3 regions of the Priestia sp. 3CA3 genome follow, and region 1 is predicted to be linked to each of the others. Evidence: riboswitches for the same ligand, from Rfam matches in the RefSeq annotation. Region 1 holds a riboswitch; each other region holds the start of a gene.

Evidence for each region. A riboswitch is a leader RNA that binds a small molecule or an ion and turns the genes downstream of it on or off. The one in region 1 is predicted to bind thiamine pyrophosphate.
Region 2: another riboswitch for thiamine pyrophosphate. It lies ahead of AC1VNJ_RS10440 (acetylornithine deacetylase); the one in region 1 lies ahead of thiT (energy-coupled thiamine transporter ThiT).
Region 3: another riboswitch for thiamine pyrophosphate. It lies ahead of thiM (hydroxyethylthiazole kinase); the one in region 1 lies ahead of thiT (energy-coupled thiamine transporter ThiT).

The regions. Positions count from the first base shown of each region.
Region 1 covers NZ_JBXENJ010000004.1:184,807-192,748, forward strand. Annotated here, with positions in the region: gene AC1VNJ_RS12800 (YqcI/YcgG family protein) at 93-860, shown strand; gene AC1VNJ_RS12805 (cupin domain-containing protein) at 835-1,143, shown strand; gene AC1VNJ_RS12810 (cysteine hydrolase family protein) at 1,165-1,749, shown strand; gene AC1VNJ_RS12815 (GNAT family N-acetyltransferase) at 1,844-2,335, shown strand; gene AC1VNJ_RS12820 (hypothetical protein) at 2,439-2,807, shown strand; gene AC1VNJ_RS12825 (amino acid permease) at 2,844-4,283, opposite strand; lysine riboswitch at 4,386-4,570, opposite strand; TPP riboswitch at 4,745-4,845, shown strand; gene thiT (energy-coupled thiamine transporter ThiT) at 4,878-5,486, shown strand; gene AC1VNJ_RS12835 (ethanolamine ammonia-lyase reactivating factor EutA) at 5,643-7,061, shown strand; gene AC1VNJ_RS12840 (ethanolamine ammonia-lyase subunit EutB) at 7,088-7,942, shown strand, end outside.
Region 2 covers NZ_JBXENJ010000003.1:207,168-215,109, forward strand. Annotated here, with positions in the region: gene AC1VNJ_RS10440 (acetylornithine deacetylase) at 1-1,204, opposite strand, end outside; TPP riboswitch at 1,319-1,421, opposite strand; gene AC1VNJ_RS10445 (MFS transporter) at 1,601-2,899, opposite strand; gene AC1VNJ_RS10450 (dihydrodipicolinate synthase family protein) at 3,010-3,909, opposite strand; gene AC1VNJ_RS10455 (LacI family DNA-binding transcriptional regulator) at 4,058-4,918, opposite strand; partial or broken gene AC1VNJ_RS10460 (LacI family DNA-binding transcriptional regulator) at 4,931-5,071, opposite strand; gene AC1VNJ_RS10465 (MupG family TIM beta-alpha barrel fold protein) at 5,199-6,209, opposite strand; gene AC1VNJ_RS10470 (PTS transporter subunit EIIC) at 6,206-7,567, opposite strand; gene AC1VNJ_RS10475 (MurR/RpiR family transcriptional regulator) at 7,658-7,942, opposite strand, start outside.
Region 3 covers NZ_JBXENJ010000006.1:74,205-82,146, reverse strand. Annotated here, with positions in the region: gene AC1VNJ_RS16835 (UDP-N-acetylmuramoyl-L-alanyl-D-glutamate--2,6-diaminopimelate ligase) at 1-837, shown strand, start outside; gene AC1VNJ_RS16830 (hypothetical protein) at 931-1,437, opposite strand; gene AC1VNJ_RS16825 (GNAT family N-acetyltransferase) at 1,611-2,072, shown strand; gene AC1VNJ_RS16820 (TetR/AcrR family transcriptional regulator) at 2,334-2,933, shown strand; gene AC1VNJ_RS16815 (MFS transporter) at 3,030-4,247, shown strand; TPP riboswitch at 4,439-4,547, shown strand; gene thiM (hydroxyethylthiazole kinase) at 4,622-5,428, shown strand; gene thiE (thiamine phosphate synthase) at 5,442-6,086, shown strand; gene AC1VNJ_RS16800 (pyridoxamine 5'-phosphate oxidase family protein) at 6,115-6,543, opposite strand; RNA gene ssrS (6S RNA) at 6,690-6,867, opposite strand; gene AC1VNJ_RS16790 (hypothetical protein) at 6,977-7,597, opposite strand; gene AC1VNJ_RS16785 (helix-turn-helix transcriptional regulator) at 7,751-7,942, shown strand, end outside.

The sequences.
Region 1 (7,942 bases):
TATAATTTAGAAGCGAGATTTAGTTAAAAATACTCATAAACTTTCTTTTTTTTAATACACATGTAACGTTGAGTTCCATAAGGAGGGTTTTAATGGCATCAAAAATGCTTTTTCGAGCTAATGAGATTTTAGAGTCAACGCATGTCCCGTTCTGGGGGAAAGATGCTTTTCAATATTTCCAAAGCGATATATTATCAGAAGAAAATCCATTTCCCTGTATATTAGGGGTAGAAGGCTTTAAAAAAGATTTACTGCGTTTTTCATTTGTGACGACTCCTTATAACTATCAAGATATTAAACATGCAGCGGCGGCACTTAGAGAATACATAGATACATTTAAGACCATAGGTCGCTATACATCCTTTGTGTTATTCTTTAAGCCTGAACATAAAGAACGGTCAATGGAAGAGTACGAAACGATGTTCTGGGATACGCTGACGTTTCTTCATCAAATTGATCAAAAGAAATGGCCGCAAGATATTCCGAAAGACCCAAAAGATGCATTATGGGAATTTTGTTTTCACGGAGAACCTATTTTTGTCGTCTGTAATACGCCTGCTCATTCTCTACGTAAAAGCCGTAAGAGCAGAGGATTTATGATTACATTTCAGCCGCGGTGGGTGTTTGAAGGTATGACAGGAGATTCAAAAATAGGGAAGCATGTACAAAAAGTCGTCCGCGATCGGTTAAAAACATATGATGACGTATCAGCTCACCCTGAGTTAGGCTGGTATGGACAGCAGGAAAACAGAGAGTGGAAGCAATATTTTTTACACGATGATAATAACCATACTACCGGACAGTGTCCATTTAAATTAAAAAGGAGTGAGCAGCATGGACGTAAAAAAAGCCTCTATTAAAAAAGGAGTTGGCGGAAAGTTTGAAGAAGTAATTAAAGAGCTGCTTCCGGCGTATACTGGATACGTTGAAGTACAGCACGATATTGCTTTTCAAACACATCCGTCTCATACGCATCCAACTGATGAAATTCTTCATATCCTTGAAGGATCTATTTACTTTACAGTTGAACGTGATACGGTTCTATGTCAGGCCGGAGATCGGATACATTTACCGAAACAAACGGTTCATTCTTCAAAAGCCGGTCCTGATGGATGCACATACGTTATTTCCATTTTAAAATAAAGACGAAAGAAGATGATGCTTATGCTACGTTCCCGGCCAGTGTTGCTACTTATCGATGTACAAGAAGGGTTTTATTCACCCCAGTGGGGAGAAAGAAACAATTTAGATGCAGAAAAGAATATGCTGACGCTACTGCAAGCATGGAGGCGCCAAGACTATCCTGTCATTCACGTGCAGCATGCATCAGAAAATCCAGACTCTCCTTTACATCCAAGTTCAAAGGGGTTTCAGTTCAAAGAAGGATTTGGTCCACAAGAAGACGAATACTTAATTCGCAAGCACGTGAACAGCTGTTTCATTGGAACAGAGCTAGATAGCTATTTAAAAGCAAATGGCTATGATACGCTTATCTTAATAGGACTAACTACTAATCACTGCGTCTCTACGACTGCGCGCATGGCTGGAAATCTAGGGTATAGGACGTATGTTGTGAACGATGCAACGGCCTGTTTTGATTGTATGTCCTACGATGGAAAAACCAGACTTCTTGCAGAAGATGTACATACATTCGCACTGTCTTCCTTGCACGGAGAGTTTGCAACGGTCGTTTCTACAAAAGAGACTCTTCAAGTCCTTCAAACCTTTCAATATGCCCAAAACCAATAACCGATGTGCATACGCACATCGGTTTTTTATGTAGATTATGTTTCTTAAAAGAAGTAAAATAAAGATAATTCTATACTATAAGGAGTTTGTACATATGATCATTCGTTATGCTAAAGAAGAAGATTTACCTATGCTTGTTGAAATTTATAATCAGTCCGTTCAAACAAGTGCTGCTACTTTTGACTTAACGCCTGTAACAGTAGAACAAAGAAGGGGCTGGTTTAATAATCATATTAGCAATGAACTTTTTCCACTTATTGTCGCGGAAAAAGATGGAGTAGTAGCGGGCTATGCTTCGCTTTCCTCGTATCGAGATAAAGAAGCGTACATTCAAACAGTAGAGCTATCGATTTATATTGATAAAAATCAACAAGGGCATGGTATTGGGAAACAGCTTATGAAGCGCATTTTGGAATTAGCTAAAGAGCTCGACCATCACGTTGTCATTTCAGGAATTACAAAAGGGAATGATATCAGTATCAAAATGCATGAGCAATTTAATTTTACATTTTGCGGAGAGTTTAAAGAAGTGGGCTGGAAATTTGATCAGTGGCAAGATGTACTTTTTTATCAGCTTATTTTATAAGATGTATGACACCTTTACACATTGTAACGTTTTAGTTTCATGTGTAAAGGTTATTAAAATAATAAGTTGTTTTATTATTTTAATACGAAAGGTGTTAGCTATCATGAGTACACATTTTCAATATCAACATCTAAGAGCTGTGCCGAAAAGATGGTCCCAAAAAGAACTGCATATCCAGCTGAATAGAATCAAACACAATTCTGAACTATCTACTATAGCAGCAGATCCGCTTTTTCATCTGTTAGAATGTACCCGTTCAGGCCTTCAAACTAAACAAGAAATCATAGACTACATCCAAACCATTCCTAATCACCAACTTCCATCTTTTGCAACTCATTTAAGCAGGTTAATTCAGCGTATTTATTATATCGAAGCTGCTGATTACTATAACCGTCCCCTCAAAGGTTATATGCTTGTTATGAAAAACCAACCCGCTTATATATCTCTTCATTTTGCCGATCAGCTCATATAAAAAAAGCTCTCTATTCAAAAGAATAGAGAGCTTTTTTTATTCGTATTTTTTCACTGTTACTTGACATTCTTTTAACGGGATAAGCTTCGATTTTTTCGTCCATTTGTATCCTAACCACACAATTAAGAATAAAGGAAGTCCGATATAAGAAACAAGTACACCGTACCAGTCAATCGAGTCACCCATAAACGCCGAATAGTTTTGGCCTAAAATAACAACGGCACATAAAATAAAGGCAAAGATAGGGCCAAATGGGAAAAGTTTTGCATGATATGGAAGTTCACTCAAATCATGACCTTGAGCAACAAATGCTCTTCTAAAACGATAGTGGCTGATCGCAATTCCTAACCAAGCAATAAAACCAGACATACCAGAAGCGTTAAGTAACCACGTATATACCGCACCGTCTCCAAAAAATGAAGCACCAAATGCAAGTGTACCGACAAGTGCCGTTGCGATTAAGGCATTAACTGGAACGCCTCGTTTATTCACTTTTGCTAAGAACCTTGGTGCTTTTCCATCTTTCGCTAAGTTCCACAGCATACGCGTAGAAGCATACATGCCTGAGTTACCAGCAGATAAAACAGCTGTTAAAATAACGGCATTAATCGCTGATGCTGCAAACGCCAGACCTGCTCGTTCGAATATCAAAGTAAACGGACTTACTCGCACGTCATCACTTGCTAATGAATTCGCTGTGTATGGAATAAGCATTCCAATAACAAAAATAGCTAAAATATAAAATAACAAGATGCGCCAGAAGACTTGTTTAACTGCGCGAGGAACCGTTTTTTCCGGATCTTCACTTTCTCCAGCTGCGACTCCAAGCAACTCTGTTCCTTGGAATGAAAAACCAGCTGCCATAAAGATACCTAGTACAGTGAAGAATCCACCGTGAATCGGTCCATCACCAAGCGTGAAGTTTTTAAAACCTGGTGCTTCATTGTTAAAGATACCAAAAATCATCATAATACCAATAACTAAAAAGATAATAACCGTTACTACTTTAATTAAAGAAAACCAAAATTCAGATTCACCAAATCCTTTTACAGAAAGGTAGTTAAGCCCAAACATAATTAATAAAAACAGGGCACTCCATAAAATAGAAGAAGAGTTCGGGAACCAAAATTTCATAATAAGGGCTCCAGCAGATAATTCAGCTGCAATCGTAATAGCCCAGTTATACCAGTAGTTCCAGCCGAGAGCGAAACCAAAGGATGGATCTACAAAACGAGACGCATACGTACTAAATGAACCAGCTTCAGGCATATAAGCTGCTAGCTCTGCTAGGCTGGTCATCAAAAAGTAAACCATTACGCCAATAATAGCGTAAGCTAAAAGCGCTCCCCCAGGTCCTGCTGTGTGAATTGCTCCACCACTTGCTAGGAATAAGCCGGTTCCGATGGCTCCTCCTAATGAAATCATCGTTAAGTGGCGAGATTTCAACCCACGTTTTAATTCTTGCTGCTCTTGCATAGATAAATACTCCTTTCGAATGTACGGAAAGAGACGGGATAACATAAAAAAAGCCCGCAGTATATGTGCGCGCTTTTAAATCTGAAAACCGCGTCAACCTTCCGTGAAGATAGCTCTTCACATCACTCGCATGATGTGACAGTTCTGTTCCTGTTCGGAGACAGCCCCAGCTTAAATCAACCGAGAAGTGATTTAAACTTCGGCAATTTTTCCTTTCAAGCAACATCCTCAATGTTCTCTGCATTTCCGTTACTTTACTATTAAAAACTGCGACCTCTACCTCATCGATTAGGATGAGGGTTTTTTATATTCAATTGACATAAAAGAAGTATAACAAATACTAAAACGATTGTCATTATAAAAAATAGATTCAGAAAATAGAAACATCTTTGAAATCTCTCGAATCTATTTTGTTACGTATGGTATAATAAACATTGTCTTTATACTACATAAATATCCAAACGTACCACAGGGGGAGCCGCCGTGCTGAGAGTGAACGAAATGTTCAGACCCTTCGAACCTGTTAGTTAACGCTAGCGTAGGAATGTGGGAATAGTAGCATATATTTGCTTACTCCTGTGTAAACCGTTTGATATGAATGATTCAAAAACAGGAGTGAGAAACGTGAATAAAGCATTACCTTTACAGGCTAAAATTGAAATAGCTATTTTTGCAGCATTGGCACTTCTACTTGACCTTTTGCCTTCAATTAAAATTGCGACGGCTGTGAGCATTTCGTTCTCCATGGTGCCCATTTTTATTATGTGCTTTCGCTGGGGAGTAAAAGGCGGGGCTCTATCTGGTCTATTATGGGGGCTTTTGCAGTTAGCCACAGGAACAGCTTATATTTTAACAGCGCTACAAACATTTATTGAATATATTGTAGCTTTTGCTTTTATAGGTTTTGGAGGTATTTTTTCACAATCTATTAAAACAAATTTAGCTACCAATAACAGATCAAAAGCTTTTGTTTTAATTGTTTTATCCCTTATTATCGGCAGCTTCGCACGTTATTTCTGGCACTTTATTGCTGGTATTATTTTCTGGGGATCGTACGCACCAAAGGGTATGTCCGCTCTGTGGTATTCTTTTTCAATGAACGGTATTTCAATGGTAGGGTCACTAATAGCCTGCTTAGTCATTCTTTCATTGTTAATTCCATCGGCATCAAGAATGATTGTAACTAAATCACACTCATCATAAGAAAAAAGACTAAATCTGCCAAGATTTAGTCTTTTTTCTTATTTGTCACCTTTGTTTACACAAAAGTGTGTCAGGTTTGATAACATAGTTAGTGAAATATTCAAAAAACTGTTTTATGATAGTCAACATATTCAAACGAGATAAAGGATTGATCGTATGCTACAGAAATGGATCACGAGCATAGGTTTAGATATTGGAACAAGCACAACAAAACTGATTGTAAGCAAACTGTTAATAGCAAATCAACAAAATCAGTTTACGCTGCCAGGCTGTCAAATTATTGATCGTCGCGTAACGTATGCAAGTTCCATCTATACAACACCTATGGTAAACGAGGTTGAAATCGATGTTCGAAGGTTAACGCTATTACTAGAAAAAGAGTACAAAAAAGCAGGGATCTCCTTAGATCAAGTGGAGGCGGGTGCTGTGATCATCACAGGAGAAACGGCTCGGAAGCAAAATGCAGAGAGTATCGTTCACTATCTAGCTGAACACGCTGGGAATTTTGTTGTTGCAACAGCTGGTGCTGACTTAGAAGGAATGTTAGCGGCAAAAGGATCGGGAGCAATCGAACATTCTGCTGAAACCAATAAAGTGATTGCCAATATTGATGTAGGTGGAGGCACTGCTAACATCGCCTTATGTCAAAATGGAAAAGTGATTGAAACGTTTACCCTGCATGTAGGCGGAAGATTAATTCGACTAAACGAAGATGGTATTGTTACCTACGTTTCGTCTTATTTAACTGAATTTTTAAAAAATAATTCTCTGATGCTTCAAGAAGGCGAAAAAGCAACATTTGAAAAACTCTCGTCTATTTGCAAATTGCTAGCTAAAGAAACCGTGGATTATGTGAGCGCACTGAAGCAAACCTCTTTGCTGCTCGTTTCCCCTCATACAAGATCTTCTACTCGGCCAGAGACAATCATGGTCTCGGGAGGAGTAGGAGCCATGATAGAGAAGGAGAAACCAAAAACAGTGAAGGAAGTGGCCATACACGGAGACATTGGTCCGCTGCTAGCTTATCAGTTTCAAGCCATACAGGTATCTCAAGCCGCTGAAACAACGCGAGCCACTGTCATTGGAGCTGGTATGCAAAATACAGAAGTTAGCGGATCAACCGTATACATTAAATCAAAGCGGCTGCCACTAAAAAATATTCCGATTATAGAGATACCCGTACAGCAAGAGGAGGAGTGGAATCCGCAGCTGTTTCAAGAAAGAGCTCGAACGGCATGTATGCAGGCTTCAACTGTTTTCAGCGCAGAAGATCCTCCCGTTGCTATTGCTTTATCTCATTTCCCTTACTGCAGCTATATAATGCTGCAAGAATTAGCAAAAGTAATAAGCGCTGAATTTGGTGCTTGTTTTAAAGGAGCTAAGTGCCTCGTTGTTTTATGCGAGCAGGATATTGCTAAAGCTTTAGGACAAGCACTAGCCAAACAGGAGAAAGAATTAGAAATTATTTGTTTAGATCAAATTGACTTTACCCACGGAGATTATATCGATCTAGGGTTACCCGTAGCTGGAGAGGCAATCTCTGTTTCGATTAAAACACTCGCTTTTTCATCATAATCAACTGAACATACAAGGAGGAAACGATGTTTAAAACTACCCGGTTGTTAGGAGAAACATTTTCATTTTATAGCTTGAAAGAAATTATGGCCAAAGCAAACGAAGAACGTTCTGGAGATCAGCTCGCAGGAGTTAGCGCTGAGTCAATGAAAGAACGAATGGCAGCCAAACAAGTGCTAGCTGATATCACACTTGCTGATATTCGAAATTACCCGCTGCTAAGCGCAGATGAAGACAACGTCTCGGCATTAATCGAAAGTCAGATTGATTCATCGGTTTACGACATTATTAAAAATTGGACAGTAGGGGAGTTAAGAGAATACATCTTATCTGATGAGCATACCGGAGAAGACCTTCTTGCGCTTAGCAAAGGATTAAACAGCGAAATGATTGCGGCAGCTACTAAAATTATGTCCAATTTAGATTTAATTCAAGGAGCTGCCAAGATAGAAGTGCAAACTACTTGTCAAACGACTATCGGTCAAAAAGGCGTATTGGCTTCAAGAGCCCAGCCTAATCATCCTTCAGATAACTTAAAAGGAATGAGAGCATCTCTCTACGAAGCGTTAAGCTATGGAATTGGAGATGCGGTTATCGGAATTAACCCTGTTATTGATACAACGGATAATATCTACGCGCTTTTAAATGAAACAAAAAATATAATCAACGAATGGTCAATTCCTACTCAAAACTGTGTATTATCACATGTGACGAGTCAAATGAGAGCAATCGAAAAAGGAGCAGCTGCTGACTTGATTTTCCAAAGTTTAGCAGGCACAGAAGCCGGTAATGATTCATTTGGGATTTCACTGTCTATGCTCGATGAAGCGACAGCGTTAATTCATGAAAAAGGGACAGCAAAAGGTCCGAACCGCTGGTAT
Region 2 (7,942 bases), on a different contig from region 1:
TATCTAATTGTTCGTTCACAGCATGTGCATTTGCTAAATTTCCCGGACCGTAAATAGCAGCGGGAATTCCCGCATCAGCTAGCCATCCCCCGTCTGTTACGCTAGTTGACACATCAATTGGAGGCTTTTTCCCTTCCATTTGTTCATGAGTATTTGCAAGCAGCTGCACTCCTGCATGATTTTCATCAATTTCTAATGACGGAAAGATTTCTCCTCTGTCTTCAATCATTGATGTGCCTCCCCATTCAAAGGTTGGCAGATTATCTTTTAACCATGGATCTGCTTTTGCAATAGCTATAATATATTCTTCCACTTCTTTTGATACTTGGTCGTACGATTCATTAGGATAATAGTGAACGGTGATCCACAGCCTGCATTCATCTGCAATAAAAGCAGCATGTCTTCCGCCTTCGATTACTGCTGGATTAATCGTATTTGTCCCTGGCAAAAATCCTGGATAGCTCTTTGTAACAGCCCAGTGACGCTCCAATTCTTGTAGCCCTCCGATCACTTTTGCCATCTTTTCAATAGCGCTTGCGGCTAACAGCCCTCCTCCAGCATGAATCATACTTCGGCGTGTACCGTCATGATAGGTTTTACTGCTTTTTATCGTAATCCATCCCGTGATCACTCCGCCTTGACCTTGAATATGTAAATCACTTGTATCGACTACAAGCGCAAAATCAGCTGTATACCCTTTCTGACAGCATTGCAGCGTACCTGCCTCTCCTACTTCTTCTCCTACAACGGATTCAAAAATCAAGTCTCCTGGCAGCTCGATTCCTGTTTCTGTTAAAAGCTGAACTGCAAATAATGCTCCCGCCAAACCGCCTTTCATATCAGCAACTCCGCGTCCAATTATCATATTGTCTTTCACAACAGCTTCAAACGGATTGGTTTCCCAATTTTCATTTTCTTGTACCTCAGCAACATCCATATGGCCGTTAATAATCAAGCTTTGATAGTCAGCCGATTTTTGTCCTTTTAACGTTCCCACTACGATAGGGTCGTTAGAATATAAGTCCCACATATCAATGGAAAAACCGCAGTTTTTAAGAAAATCCGCTACGTACAGCTGCGCTTCATGAGAATTTCGTGCAGGAGGCGCTGGCGTTTTATACGAAACAAGCGTTGTTAATAACTGGATTAACTCTCCTTTGCGCTCCTCTACCTGTTTGACAAGCAAATCAATTGTTTCTTTCATGTATGACACCTTCCTTTACGCATAAAAAAACACTTCTTTCGCAGGAAAGAAGTGTTTTTGTTTATGTACACAAAATTATTATAACGAGTTCGTAAGGAAATCCCATACAAAACATCCATTACAATACCTCTTTCCTACGCTAGTATTACCTAGTTCAGGTTATAAGGGTTAAGACTTATCGTCTCTCTCAGCTTCGAAAGCACCCCTAGTGGTGTTGTATCTCTATGAAATTAATCTATTATCATATGTTTACCTGTAATAGTTTTATCATAGTAAAGCGTTTTATTCAATAGAAAGGTTCATGATATGGTAATGAAAATAGTTTCCTTTTTAGTAGTAAAAGAAAAAGCACACACCTTTTTCATGCAGTGTGTGCTCTTTGTTTTTGTGACATTACTAGTTAGCTATTGGCTTCTTTAAAAATACGCCATAACTAATAGCACCAATTAAAAGCAGTCCTGCTCCTAACAGGAAAACCGCCGTAAAAGTTCCCGTTGCATCTAATATAAACCCTGTTACGATAGGAGCCATTGCCGCTCCTAGAAATCCACCGAAGTTCTGAATAGCGCCGAGTGAAGCAACTTGTTCCTTTGGTGCAATATCCGCCGCTAGAGTCCAAATGACGCCTGATGGCAGCTGTGACGCGAAGTAGCCAATCGACAATAAGACAATACTTAAGGCTGCATTATCAATAAAAGGAACGGGTGCTACCGATGCTGCGGCTAAGATTGCCCCGCCTACAATTGGTATTTTTCTTGCCGTTACTGCATTAATTCCTTTTCGAATAAATCTATCTGAAATTACACCACCAAGCAACACTCCTATGATTCCTGCTAGAAACGGAATAGCAGCAATCCAGCCCGTTTGTTTTAGGCTAAAACCGCGCTCTGTTTCTAAGTAGCTAGGAAGCCAAGTTAAATAAACCCATATCGTAAACATAATTCCGAAATTCCCGATAATCATAAACCATGTGCTTTTATATTTAAACAGCTGTGACCATTTTGCTTGTGAGGTATGACTGATTTTTATTTCTTCTTTAGGGACAGCTTTCACTTTATTGGCAACATAATCCGGATCTCGGTATATCTTTAGCCAAACAAACATCACAATAAAGCCTGCTGCTCCTATAACAACAAACATTCCTCTCCAACTCATTGTTAAAAGCAGTACCGTTAGAAGTGGCGGAGCAATCGCATTAGCAATTTGAGACCCTGTATTAATAATCGAAGTAGGAAGGCCGCGCTCTTCTTTTTTAAACCATCTTTCCGTCACTTTAATTCCTGAAGTAAAAAAAGGAGACTCCGATACACCAAGAAGCATTCTCATGGCATAAAGAGCAGAATACGTGTTAGTAAATGCACTTGCTACCGTTGCCACAGACCATAGGCCTGATGCCCATGCAAACATTTTTTTCGGCCCGTATTTGTCAACCAGCCAGCCTGCTGGTAGATTTGCTAAGGCATATGGCCAGAGAAAAGCTGAAAGCAAAAGACCCATTTGTGTAGAAGACAGCCCAAACTCTTTGGCAATCGTGGTATTAGCGATGCTTAAATTAGAGCGGTCTAAATAGTTAACAACTGCTCCAATTAGCAATACAATAATAAGCCACCAGCGTATATTCGTCTTTTTTACATCTTGCTTTACAGGACCTAAATCTTTGTTAACGCTTTCATTTAATTTAGATGTAACCGCCATAGAATATCCCTCCATAACCTTAATCGTTATAGTGAATGAGCTGTTTGCTTATTATTAAACAGCCCTGTTCACTAGAAATGCATGAGTTTATTCAGAACATGAACCAATTATTAAACACTGCTCTTTGGACGAATACTATTTAGTTTATCATCTAATTCTTTGACTTCTTCTTCTGTTAAATCTATTTGAGGAGATCTCATGCCACCAACATCAATGCCTCTCAATTTTAATGCTTCTTTAAAATAAGACATGTTGCTTCCGTTTAAAAGAGCTTCACAATATTGAATAGCAACTTTTTGCATCTTTCTCGCTTTTTCTAAATCATTCGCTTTAAAGGCATTATAAGTCTCTACAAAAGGCTCGGGATAAACGCCCGATACACCGGAGACAACTCCTTCACATCCCATAGCCAGAGCTGCTAAAAATAAACGATCGGTTCCGGGAAGAACAGAAAAGTTTCCATCGTTAATATTTAAATAATCATTTACGCGTAAATAGTCAGGGTAGCTATATTTAATACCAATTACATTCTTGCATGAATCTGCCACTTTTTGAGCTACCTCTGCCGTTAAATCATTGCTTGAACACTGAGGGATATTATATAAATATACGGGAAAATCATTCGGGACACTGTTTGCTACTTTTATAAAATACGTTTCTAGTTCGTTATCGTTTGCTCCAAAGAACATAGGCGTAACTACTCCGATACCGTCGGCGCCAATTTCATAGGCATGTTTTGCAAGCTCAATTGTATCTTCTTCATTCATAGCTCCTACATGTATGAATACGGTTACACGATTAGCCGCTTGTTTCACTACTGTTTCTGCAACTTGCTTTCTTTCTTTGACAGATAGACGAAGCATCTCGCCCGTTGTACCAAGCGGATACAAGCAGTGCACTCCTTTTGAAATTAAAAACTCTGTTAAATTTACTACTTTCTCTAAATCTACTTCACCCGTTTTAGTAAACGGTGTAACCATTGCTGTTGTAACTCCGTATAAATGTTTCATTTCCTTCTCCCCTTTGTTAGTAGTGAATTACTCTATATTTAGTAAAACGTTTTAGTACAACGTTTTACTAATAAAAAATAAAAAGCTTGCTCTTATATTTTTGTAAATCGGTCTCTTTTTAAAGAGACCTCATGAATGGCATTGCTTTTTATTTGATTCTCGTTGTATTACGATGAATAATTTCCAAATCAAATATCTGTTGGTCCACATCCCCATATGGATCAGAAATTGTTTTAACTAAAAGCTCTCCTGCACAATAGGCCATTTTTTCTACCGGCAAATTGACAGTCGAAAGTTTTGGGTTAGTAAATTTAGAGAACTCTTGGTTATCAAATCCCATCACTTCACAATCAGCTGGCACAGAGATGCCGTAGTCATTAAGAGCAGAAAGAGCTCCTAATGCAACATGATCACTCAAACAAATCACAGCGGTTGGAACTTTTCCTTGTTCAATAAGTTGTTTGATGCTGTCATACCCACCTTGTTCTGTATATGAACAGTAATGGTGACAATACGTAACATCAGTCTGTTCAATTCTATCTGTTACGCCTTTTACTCCTGCTTCTAAAGCCTGTGAAGACACGTCTGGAACTAAAATACTGATATGTTGATGATTATTACGAATAAAATGATCTGCTACCGCTTGGCCCGCTTCATAATTTTTGGATTGTATAACAGAGTATATAGATGATACACGATTAAATAAAACAATCGGAACACCAGGTTTAGATCGGTGAATATAAGCCTCATCAGCTGCCGTTGTATTCGCAATAATCGCTCCGTTAAAATATGAAGATGTTTGAAGACCTTTTACAGAGGAAATACCTTCTTCATTTTGAAACGTTTCGACTAATAATTTAATAGTAGGGCCGCTTTTTAATGAAGCTATGTAGTTTTGAATACCTGTAAGAATGCGTCCCACTAACGATACGCGCGTATCAATTGGCCAAATAAGAGCAATTGTTAGCTGCGCTGATTTGTCTTGTCCCCGCAAGTTACGCGCAGACATATTGGGGATATAGCCTAATTTTTTTGAAGCTGCAATTACACGCAGTTTAGTAGCTTCAGAAATTCTGCTTGCTCCCGGTTTGTTGTTTAAAATGAGGGAGGCAGTCGTAATTGAAACATCTGCTGCTTTTGCAATATCTTTAATTGTAACCAGATGACCATCTCCATTTTTAGTTTAACGTTTTACTAAACTCAGTATAACGCTTTCATTTTAGTTTGACAATTCTTTTTTCTTCCGCTTAAATAAAAAAATGGATTCGATGATGAATCCATTTTTCCTTTTAGACATTGATAAGCTTAAGTTTTTGTCCCGGTCTCACTAATGAAAGCAGCTCATGATCTTCTTCTATTACATACCCAATCACATTCACATTAGCATTTGCAGACAAATTCCTTTTAGCTATTTGAACCTCTCCTCTGTAACGTCCGTAGCCATCATTGTCCATTGTAATTGCTCCGATTCTGCGTTCTACTGTATGAAATGGCAGCACTGGTTTTACAGATCGTGTATCAACCAAACGCAGAACGTCTCTTGATACATCCGGACGCACGCTGTACGTTCCCTGTATATGAGGTGAACGAATGCGTAGCGGAATAATGCGGTTTTCTTGATATTGAACTAAACGTTTTAATAAATTTGAACTGGCGTATGGATCTCCAATATAAACCTCCGTTACTCCGCATCCGTATAAATCTACTGCAGAGGTAAAAGGACATTTATTACGGTCTTTTTCTCTAGTAGGAAGTCCTTGATAAATAGGTCCTCTCTTTTCGCCTTCTCCAGGAATATAAGCACAAACTGGAATACGAAGTTCATTAAATAAATCTGTTTGCTGTTGAAAAAACGTTTCTTCAAGCCCTGTTTCAGGCCGCGGATAAAAATTATGCCAAGCAAGCAGCTGATGATGATGAAGGCCTGCAGATAATAGCGCTTCTATTTCTAGTTTTGACACTGTACTTGCATTAAGGGCAATATAAAACTCATCCGCAAGTAAAATCGTTTCTTCTACGCTAAAGCCATCGTCTAGTCTAATACCTGATACGCCAAGTGAAGATAGAGTCATAAGGCTTTCGATACCTAAATGAACCGGTGTATGCTTAGATACATCTGCATACACGCTTATTCCACAATCTCTAGCCACATGAAGCAATTCTTTTGCCCGTTCAGCCAAATCTCCTTTTTCCTCTGGAATGTGAAGTGAAGTGAATGCGCGTGTAACGCCGCATTCACTCGCTTCTACTAATCTTTGTTTGGCATCTCTATCGTTCAAATAAAATGAAATGCCAATCATTCAAACTCCCTCGCCATTTCATCGTTAAATCCAAAGAAATAGGTACAAATAAAGCCTGCTGCGTAAGCAATAACTAATCCAAGTAAATAAAGAAGAATTTGATGCGCATGAACTAAAAACGTAAGCGGCAAACCCGATACTCCCACTGCTACAGTTGCAATATGGAAGTGCGCCTGAAACGCTCCGCCGATTCCAGCTCCAAGACAAGCGGTTAAAAATGGACGCCCTAAAGGAAGTGTGACTCCAAAAATAAGCGGCTCTCCGATTCCCAGCAGCCCTGAAGGAAGTGCGCCTCCAATTGCTCGCTTTAAGCGTTTTTTCTTTGTTTTGATATAAATAGCAAAAGCTGCACCAACCTGACCGGCTCCGCCCATTGCTAGTATAGGAAGAAGCGGATCATCTCCAATCGAATTAATAAGCTCTAAATGGACCGGAGTAAGACCTTGATGCAGTCCTGTAATAACGAGCGGCAAAAACGTTGCCCCTAAAACAAAGCCTGCTACAACTCCTCCAACCTCTAAAACTCCTAAAAGACCTTTTGTGATTCCATCTGAAATGAAGCCGCCGATTGGCATGAATACCACATACGTAATAATTCCTGTAATTAACACCGTAACGGTTGGTGTAATAATAATATCCAGTGACTGTGGGACAAATTTACGTACTCGTTTTTCTAACACGGCCATAAAGATTGCTGCAAGCAGCACTCCTATTAAGCCCCCACGCCCCGGCAAAAGTGCTTCACCAAAAAGTTTAATATCAGCTACGGCAGGATTAATGACTAAAATGCCCGCTAAGCCTCCTAGAGCTGGCGAACCACCAAATTCTTTTGCTGCATTAATACCTACTAAAATACCCAGATAGGCAAATAAACCGCTTCCGATAACGGTTAAAAGAATAGCAATCTGTGAATCTGCCGGAAGCCACTTCGCCTGCACAGCTGCTTTTGTCACTCCGGTAATAAGTCCAGATGCTACAAGAGCAGGTATCAACGGAATAAAAATACTTGCAATTCGGCGAAGCAACAGCTTAAACGGAGTTGCATTTTTTTCTTTCAGCTCCGATTTCCGCTGTGCTGCACGATCTTCTAAGTTAATACCGCCGGATTCATCAATTAACTTTCCAAATTCTTCTGTTACTTTGTTCACTTTGCCCGGCCCAATAATGATTTGCAGCGTTTCTTCTTCCACTAATCCGAGCACGCCTTCAAGTTTTCGTATATCTGCCTTTTTAACAATTGAATCATCTTTTATAGTCACACGCAGCCGCGTCATACAATGCGTATACGCTTCAATATTAGATGCTCCCCCAAGCATCTCCAAAACAGCCTTTGCTAATTGATGATTATCTAAAGACATGTTAATCCCCCTTTGTATTTTCCTCTTAGATGGATACGCCACTGAGGAAACAGACCACAAAATCCCCTTTTTTGTAATCGTTTTCTTTTTTTATTTCTTATCTTTCAAAAACTGAATGGCATCTCTTGTTTTGTCAATATACTCAATCGTCTGGTCGTACTGCTGCGCTGCAATACTTAAAAATAAAACATCAATCACATAAAGCTGGGCTAAACGAGACGATGTTGCTGCGCTTCGAAACGGCGCTTCTTGAGAATAAGACGTATACAAACAAATATCTGCTAAAGACGAAACGGTAGACTGTCCGTACTTAGTTAAGCTAATCGTCTTTACTCCGCGATTTTTAGCTAAAGATAAGACGTTGCTTACTTCAGG
Region 3 (7,942 bases), on a different contig from region 1:
TTTGAGCACTATAAAAAATGCAAGATGAAATTATTTCAACAGGCCAAACATGCCGTTATTAATATAGATGATCAGGACATGGGTAAAGACTTAAGCAGGGTATTTGAAGGACCTAAAGTCACGTATAGTTTATTAAATAATGCGGAAGCAACTCTGCAAGCAAAAAACATTATTGTCAAAGAAGGAGGCTCTTTCTTTGATTTACTTTATAAAGGACAGTCATACAAAGTAGCAGTGCCTGTATATGGCGATTACAACATTGCCAACGTGCTAGCGGCCATTGGTACAGCTCTTCACTTTGAATACCACATTGAAGATATTATTAGCGTACTTCCTAAATTGGAAAGTCCAGAAGGGCGATTTCAGGTGATAGAAGGTCCAAATAACCAAAAAGTGATCTTAGACTATGCCCATACGCCTGTTGCTCTTACTCGTTTGGTAGAAGAAGTAAAAAAAATGGAGTACAACCAGCTGATTGTCATGATTGCAGGGATCGGCATTCGAGATTTTAACAAAATGCCTAAAATGGCGCGCACCATTGAAGGAAAAGCTGATGAAATTATCGTAACGGTTGATCATCCAGGTCATCATGATCCGAATGTAATCGTAGATCAAGTGATGACAGGTTTTTCGAATCCGAGCGCAAGCAATATTCACCGCGCCCCTACTCGAACGGAAGGCGTATTAAAGTCGCTTTCTTTAGGAAAGCCGAATGATATTATTTTACTTACAAGCGGCTGTATTAACGGCGCTCAGCTTGTAAAAGGAAAGGAAATTCCGCATTCAGACGAAGAAATTATTGCCTCTTATTATGCGTCTTTAAGCAATATTTCTTAACACTCATCTTTATTTATTGAACGTAGAAAAAGTGAAACACCATACGAAAGAAGGTCTCTTACTATTTTTAGAGACCTTCTTTTTGCATCAAAACTATAGGCTGTTTTCGCGCTGTGTTTTTGGTTCTTCAATTTTTACATCATGTTCTTTAGCCAGCTTTTTAATAGCTGCATTGTAATCGCGTATACCTTTTCGTGCTTCATCAAGCATAGCGTTTGCCTCAGCAATAAGGTTGCGGTCCTGCTTTTCCAAAGCACTGACAATTTTAATAAAAGCATTATACTGGGTATTGGCAGCCTTTATATAGCCTTCATGAACCTTTCGAAGATCGTCGGTTTCTACATCGATGTTTTCCAGTTCGTCAACAAATTTACGATAGGTAGGAATGACTTCACTCGTCATCGTATCGTACATAACAGCGTCACTTGTGTAGTTAGCGCCTGTAACGGAATCGTATGCGTCAATCGCCTCTTTTTCAAGCTGAGCCGCTTTCTTTAAATCTTGATTGTTATAATCGATTAAATCATCTTGAACAGGATCACTAAAGCAGGCGGATAATAAAAACAAAAGAGGGACAAGACAAAATAAAACTTTCTTCAACGAATTTCACCTCCGTTTAACAATGTATGAAACATCTGCTTGGCAAAGTCTGTTTTAATAACTGGAGAAAAAGAAGGGAGTGTATAAAAGGATTTTTAAAGGTCGACAGTGAATGTATTCATAAGTTGGTTTGTAGTTGACCACCCTTTAGTAGCAGGAAGGAAGAGAAGATGATTAAAATAAAAAGAGACCACTTAACGAACAATGAAGTTATTGAGCTAGTAAGTTCTCACCTTCAAGGAATGAACTTACATTCCCCCCCTGAAAGTATTCATGCTCTAGATATTGAAAGTTTAAAACAACGTCATATTACGTTTTGGAGCGTGTGGGAAGGAAGTCAGCTAGCAGGGTGCGGAGCTGTAAAAGAGTTAGATGAGCACCACGGAGAAATTAAATCGATGCGAACAGCTACCGCTCATTTGCGGAAAGGAATTGCTAGAGAGCTGCTGCAGTACATAATAAATGAAGCGCAAAAACGAGGGTACCGACGCTTAAGCTTAGAAACAGGATCCGCACCTGCTTTTGAACCGGCTAGAAAGCTATACGCCAGTTTTGGATTTTACGAGTGCGAACCGTTTTCTACCTACAAAGAAGATCCATACAGTGTGTTTATGACAAAGAAATTGAATGAGTAAAAGACAGGAAAGAAGGCGCAGATGATTTGTTTATTTGTATGCAAACTGTGCGCGCAAGCAGCTGTCATTTATCCTGTTAGCAAGTAAGCTTTTTAGGCAAAGCCTTTTTAGGAGGCTTTGTTTTGGTCATGATTCATATAAAAAGGTATAAACTAGGTTTTCTCACTAGACAAAAAGGTTTTTCCTATGTAGTATAGGTGTCAGATAATACAAAACGAATGTTCAGTATAAATAATAAATGTACGGGGCGGTGGAAATAGCTTGAATAAAAAAAAGCTTCAAAGTGAACAAACCAAAAGAAAAGTGGCAGATGCCGCTAAAGCATTGTTTTCTCAAAAAGGCTATAAAGCTACATCTATTGAGGAAATTGTAGAAGCTACGGGAAGCAGTAAAGGGAATATTTATTATCACTTTAAAAGTAAAGAAGGGCTTTTTCTTTATTTAATAGACGAATGGGATCTTGAGTGGGAACGAAACTGGAAAGAAAGAGAGTCTCTTTACAAAACAACAAGAGATAAGCTTTTTGGAATAGCGGAGCAAATCATTTTAGATGATTTGAATCATCCTCTTACGAAAGCTGCGGATGAGTTTTTTAACAACGAGGAGAAGGGCAGCGACATCGAAGAGCGAATTGATGAGATGGTGAAACGACACGTGGAGTTTAACCGGGAACTTTTGCAACAGGGCATCGATGAAGGCGAGTTTTCTCATAAAAATGCAGAGCAACTTGCAGTAATTTTAGAAGGGTTGTTTGTTGGAATGAGCCGCATGTCTCGAAAAACGAGTACGGAAAATGCCCTGCAGCTTTACCATTCAGCAATCGATGTATTTTTAAACGGAATTATAGCAAGGTCTTCTTAAATAAGCGGGGATGCTTATTGCGGCAATGAGTAATCCCTCATTATTTTGTATTTTTATAGACCGAACGTTCAGTATTTTTGTAATCAGGAGGTTTATATGTCATTATTGTTAAGAAATCGGGCGGCGATTTTGCTGCTCATGCTAAATATTTTTATTATCTTTACGGGAATCGGTCTCGTTATTCCAATTATGCCAACCTATATGACGGAGCTTCATATCAACGGCAGCGTGATGGGGCTTTTAGTAGCCGTGTTTTCACTAACTCAATTTCTGTTTTCGCCTTTAGCGGGGCGATTATCCGATTCGTTAGGGAGAAAGAAAATTATTGTAGCGGGAATGATTGTTTTTGCCCTGTCTGAATGGTTCTTTGGTTCAGTGAGTACACCTCTTTTATTATTTGTATCCAGAATGCTAGGTGGGGTCGGAGCCGCGCTTATTATGCCTGCTGTTATGGCCTATACAGCGGACGTGACGTCTGCTAAAGAACGCGCTAAAGGAATGGGCTATGTGACGGCAGCGATTACAACAGGATTTATTATCGGGCCCGGTATTGGAGGCTTTTTAGCTGAATACGGCATGCGCGTGCCATTTTACATGGCCGCAGTAGCAGGAGGCTTGGCTGCAGTGATTACGCTTTTTGTTTTGCCGGAGTCTCGTCCTGTACAAGGTCATGCTGTTTCAAACAATGAGAATCCAAAAGAAGATCGGCTGCTGCTGCAGCTTATGAATTCCTACAAAGAACCTTATTTTTTAAGTTTAATTATCGTTTTTGTGACATCGTTTGGATTATCCAATTATGAAACGATCTTTTCACTATTTGTTGATCATAAATTTAGCTTTACGCCAAAAGATATTGCGTTTGTTATTACGTTTGGCTCTATTGCAGGGGCTGTTGTGCAGGTTACGATTTTTGGCTGGATTTTAAATAAGTTCGGTGAAAAAAGAGTGATTTCGTTTTGCTTGATGATGACGGGACTTTTTATTTTACTTACGCTATTTGTGCACACGTACTGGCTTATTATTGTTGTAACATTTATCGTCTTTTTAGCAACAGATATTTTACGTCCGGCAATCAGCACGCAAATGTCGATGATGGCACAAGACGACCAAGGGTATGTAGCCGGACTAAATTCTGCTTATACAAGTCTTGGGAATATTATTGGACCCGTTGTCGCAGGCTTTCTCTTTGATATAAACATTAATTATCCGTACGTATCAGCTGCACTTGTACTGCTGCTTTGTTTTCTTTTATCTTTAAGAGCAGGGAAGGATCGAAAAACAGCTGTGAGAAATCAAGCGATTCAAGAGAAATAACGAGAAGGAAAAATGATAGAATTTTTAGGGGATAGAAGACCTCCAGTAGCTTACTGGAGGTCTTTTAATGATGCTTTTAGTAAAGCTGTAAGATTTACAACACCACTCAGCCTATAGCGAAGCTTTATTTTATCGGCAAAACAGTGAAATGGTTGCAAATAAAAAGGGTTAATAGTAAACTTTAAACGTAACAAGAATAGTATGGGAGCTTGCGCGGGGCAGGCTGAGAGTACAGGGGCGCCTGTTGACCATTTGAACCTGTTGGATAATGCCAGCGCAGGGAATGTGAGTACATACCAAAGCACTTTGCGCATGCAAGGTGCTTTTTTGTCTTTTTTTGCAGTGTTAAAACTAAATGAAAAGAGTGAGAGAACATGGATATTAGTAAAATTTCAGCTCAATTAGAAAAAGTAAGAGACTTAAGTCCGCTTATTCATAATATTACGAATGTTGTGGTAACCAATTTTACAGCAAATGGACTGCTTGCCCTAGGAGCGTCACCTGTTATGGCTTATGCGAAGGAAGAAGTGGCTGATATGGCTCGAATCGCCGGAGCGCTTGTCTTAAATATGGGTACACTGACGGCTCAAGAAGTAGAAGCAATGAGAATAGCAGGAAAATCAGCAAATGAAAACGGCGTGCCGGTTATTTTCGATCCTGTAGGAGCCGGAGCGACACCGTTTCGTACAGAAGTAGCACGTCAGCTTGTAGAAGAATTAAATATTGCAGTTATTCGTGGTAACGCTGCTGAAGTTGCGAATGTAGTAGGCGAGTCATGGCTCATTAAAGGCGTTGATTCATTAGAAGGGCAAGGAGACGTCATTGAACTTGCTGAGAAAGCGGCGAACAAATTAGATACAGTGATTGTTATTACGGGTAAACAAGATGTGATCACCGATGGAAACACAACGTATACAGTAGACAACGGTCACCCGTTATTTACGAAAGTGACGGGGACTGGATGTCTGTTGACATCAATTATAGGAGCTTTCGCTGCTGTAGAAAAAGAATATGTCGAGGCAAGCGTTGCTGCTTTAAGTTTTTACGGAGTGGCAGGTGAAATCGCCGCAGCGAAAAAAGGTGAAGAAGGGCCGGGAAGCTTTCAAATTGAGCTCTTAAACCAGCTTCATCTTTTATCTGGGCAGGATATTGAATCATATGCAAGAGTACATCAACGTTAAAAGGAGCCGGAAAATGACAAACGAAGAAATCAAAAAGCTGCTGAAAGTTTATTTTATAATGGGCAGCAATAACTGTACAAAAGATCCGAAAGAAGTGTTGAAAGAAGCAATTGAAGGCGGCGTTACCGTGTTTCAATTTCGTGAAAAAGGCGAGGGTGCCCTAAAAGGAGAAGCGAAATATCAGCTGGCGAAAGAACTTCAGCAAATTTGTCAGCAGCACAGCGTTCCTTTTGTTGTGAATGATGATCTTGACTTAGCGATCCGCTTACAAGCAGATGGCGTTCATATTGGACAAGAAGATGAAAAAGCTCATATTGTTCGAGAAAAAATAGGAAAAGGAATTGTGGGCGTCTCTGTTCATAATGTACAAGAGCTGCAGCAAGCGATAAAAGACGGGGCGGATTATGTAGGAATGGGACCCGTTTTTCCTACTTCTACAAAAAAAGACGCAAAAGCAGTGCAAGGTACAAAATTAATTGAAGAAGTGCGAAACCAGAATATTGACTTTCCAATTGTAGGAATCGGTGGCATCACGCCTGAAAATGCCAAACAAGTAGTAGAAGCAGGTGCAGATGGCGTTTCTATTATTACCGCGATTAGCTTAGCAGCGTCTCCAAAAGAAAAAGCAGCTCAATTGAAAGAAGCGGTAGGAAAATAAAAAAAGCGCACAGTGTGCGCTTTTTTTATTATAGCTGAACAGTTTGGGGAGTTTCTTCGCCTTCATTCATAAAGCGAATTTCGTTTGGCGTAATTTCAAGAACAACATACTCAGGGTCATTTGGACCGTCAAACCATTCTTTCATGTGATCGTTCCATATACGTCCTTTTAGTTGATCACCGGTACGAAGAACAGCTGTCCCAGATAATTCTAAGTATTGATCGCCATATCCTTCGCCACTGTAGCCCAATAGTACGTGCACGTTCGGATTGGCTTCGATTTCTTCTGCCTTATGTGTATTGATATTTGTTGGTGTGTAAAGAGCGATACCATCTTCATCGCTGAAAAATGTCATATAGCGAGAGTGGGGTTTGTTGTTTACAACTGTGGCTAATGTTCCTACACGATTTCCTTCTAATACTTCATTTACTTTTTTAGCAATTTTTTGTTCATTCATTTTATCCATCTCCTTTATTACTTTTTATGTTCCTCAATCGAAGATAAATAAAACATACATGTCTAAAAAAAATATAAGTTAACAATAAAATAATTATGTAAACTAATAAATTAAAAAATAAAAAAGCTAGCTACAGCTAACTAAAAAATAAGCCCGCACTGCCGTAACCCTAAGTGTCTTAAATACCCAGATCTACTAGGTGGGTGCCCTCATAGCCGGGTTTAGCGTCCCAAGAAGGGCGTGCTATCTGCAGCTAAATTTTGAGCTCCCTTTTAACACTCAAAGGTTTAAGACAACATGAGTATACGCACAGCGCAGGTATGTATAACAAATGTAAATAAAATGCCGATATATAAATGTTTTCTAATTAATCAACTTTCATCGTACAAGAAATGATTATAACGGAATAATGAATGGAACGCAAGACTTTTATTTAAAGTTTTTCTTCTCTAATATTTTGGCGGTTATGCAGTAACAAAATAAAAAAAGGGCCCGCAACTGGAATGAAACATAAGAGAAGGTAAGGTCGGGATGCTATCCTTTCTTTTGTCATAACGGAATAAGAAAGCCACGTTAAAACAAAAAAATCAGCGGTCATCACGCTAACAAGCTGTGACTGCATAAAAGCATCTCCATAAGCTCTTATTGAACCTATGGATAGTCCGTATACGTAACCTGCAATCGTGAGCGCTAAGCATAGTCCAATCCATAGACGAGAAGAAATGATGGCAATGAAACGTGAAGAAATACGCGAACGTGTTCGAACTTTTTGTCCTTTCCAATGATAATAGAACAAAAGAGAAAAAGCTCCAAGCCCAAATGATAGAAGAGAAAATGGCCATCCAGGCAGTTTGTACGTATCTTTTTTACAAATCATTACCAGGAACAATATTGGGAAAAGTCCTAAAAAAGAGAATACCATAACCACGAGCGGATCTACCTGTTGAAAATTTCCTGTGATAAGATTTTTAAACAGCAAATCATTAGCGGCGCTTGCTCCCGGAGCTAGCAGCAAGGCGTATAGTACAAGCATAGCCCATACAATGATATACATATTCTCAACTCCTTTTAATTGTTTTAGTATACAAAAACAATTTTAGTATATTTCCCCGTCTTGTGATGAAGGGAAACGCTTGAAACTCTTCTTTAATTAGGTGTAATATTACACTAAAGACATGTGCGTGTATAGAAAGAAAGGGCTGTAAAAATGAATAAACAAGAAGTGATTAAATCAGTATCGGATAAAATACGATTAATTCGTTTAGAAAGAAACTATTCACAAGATAGAATGGCTGAAGTCATTGGTATTTCCAAAAAAACATTGGTTCAAATTGAAAAAGGGCGCACGGAAGCAGGGTGGACGACTACTGTTGCAGTATGCGGTTTGTTTGGTGACAGT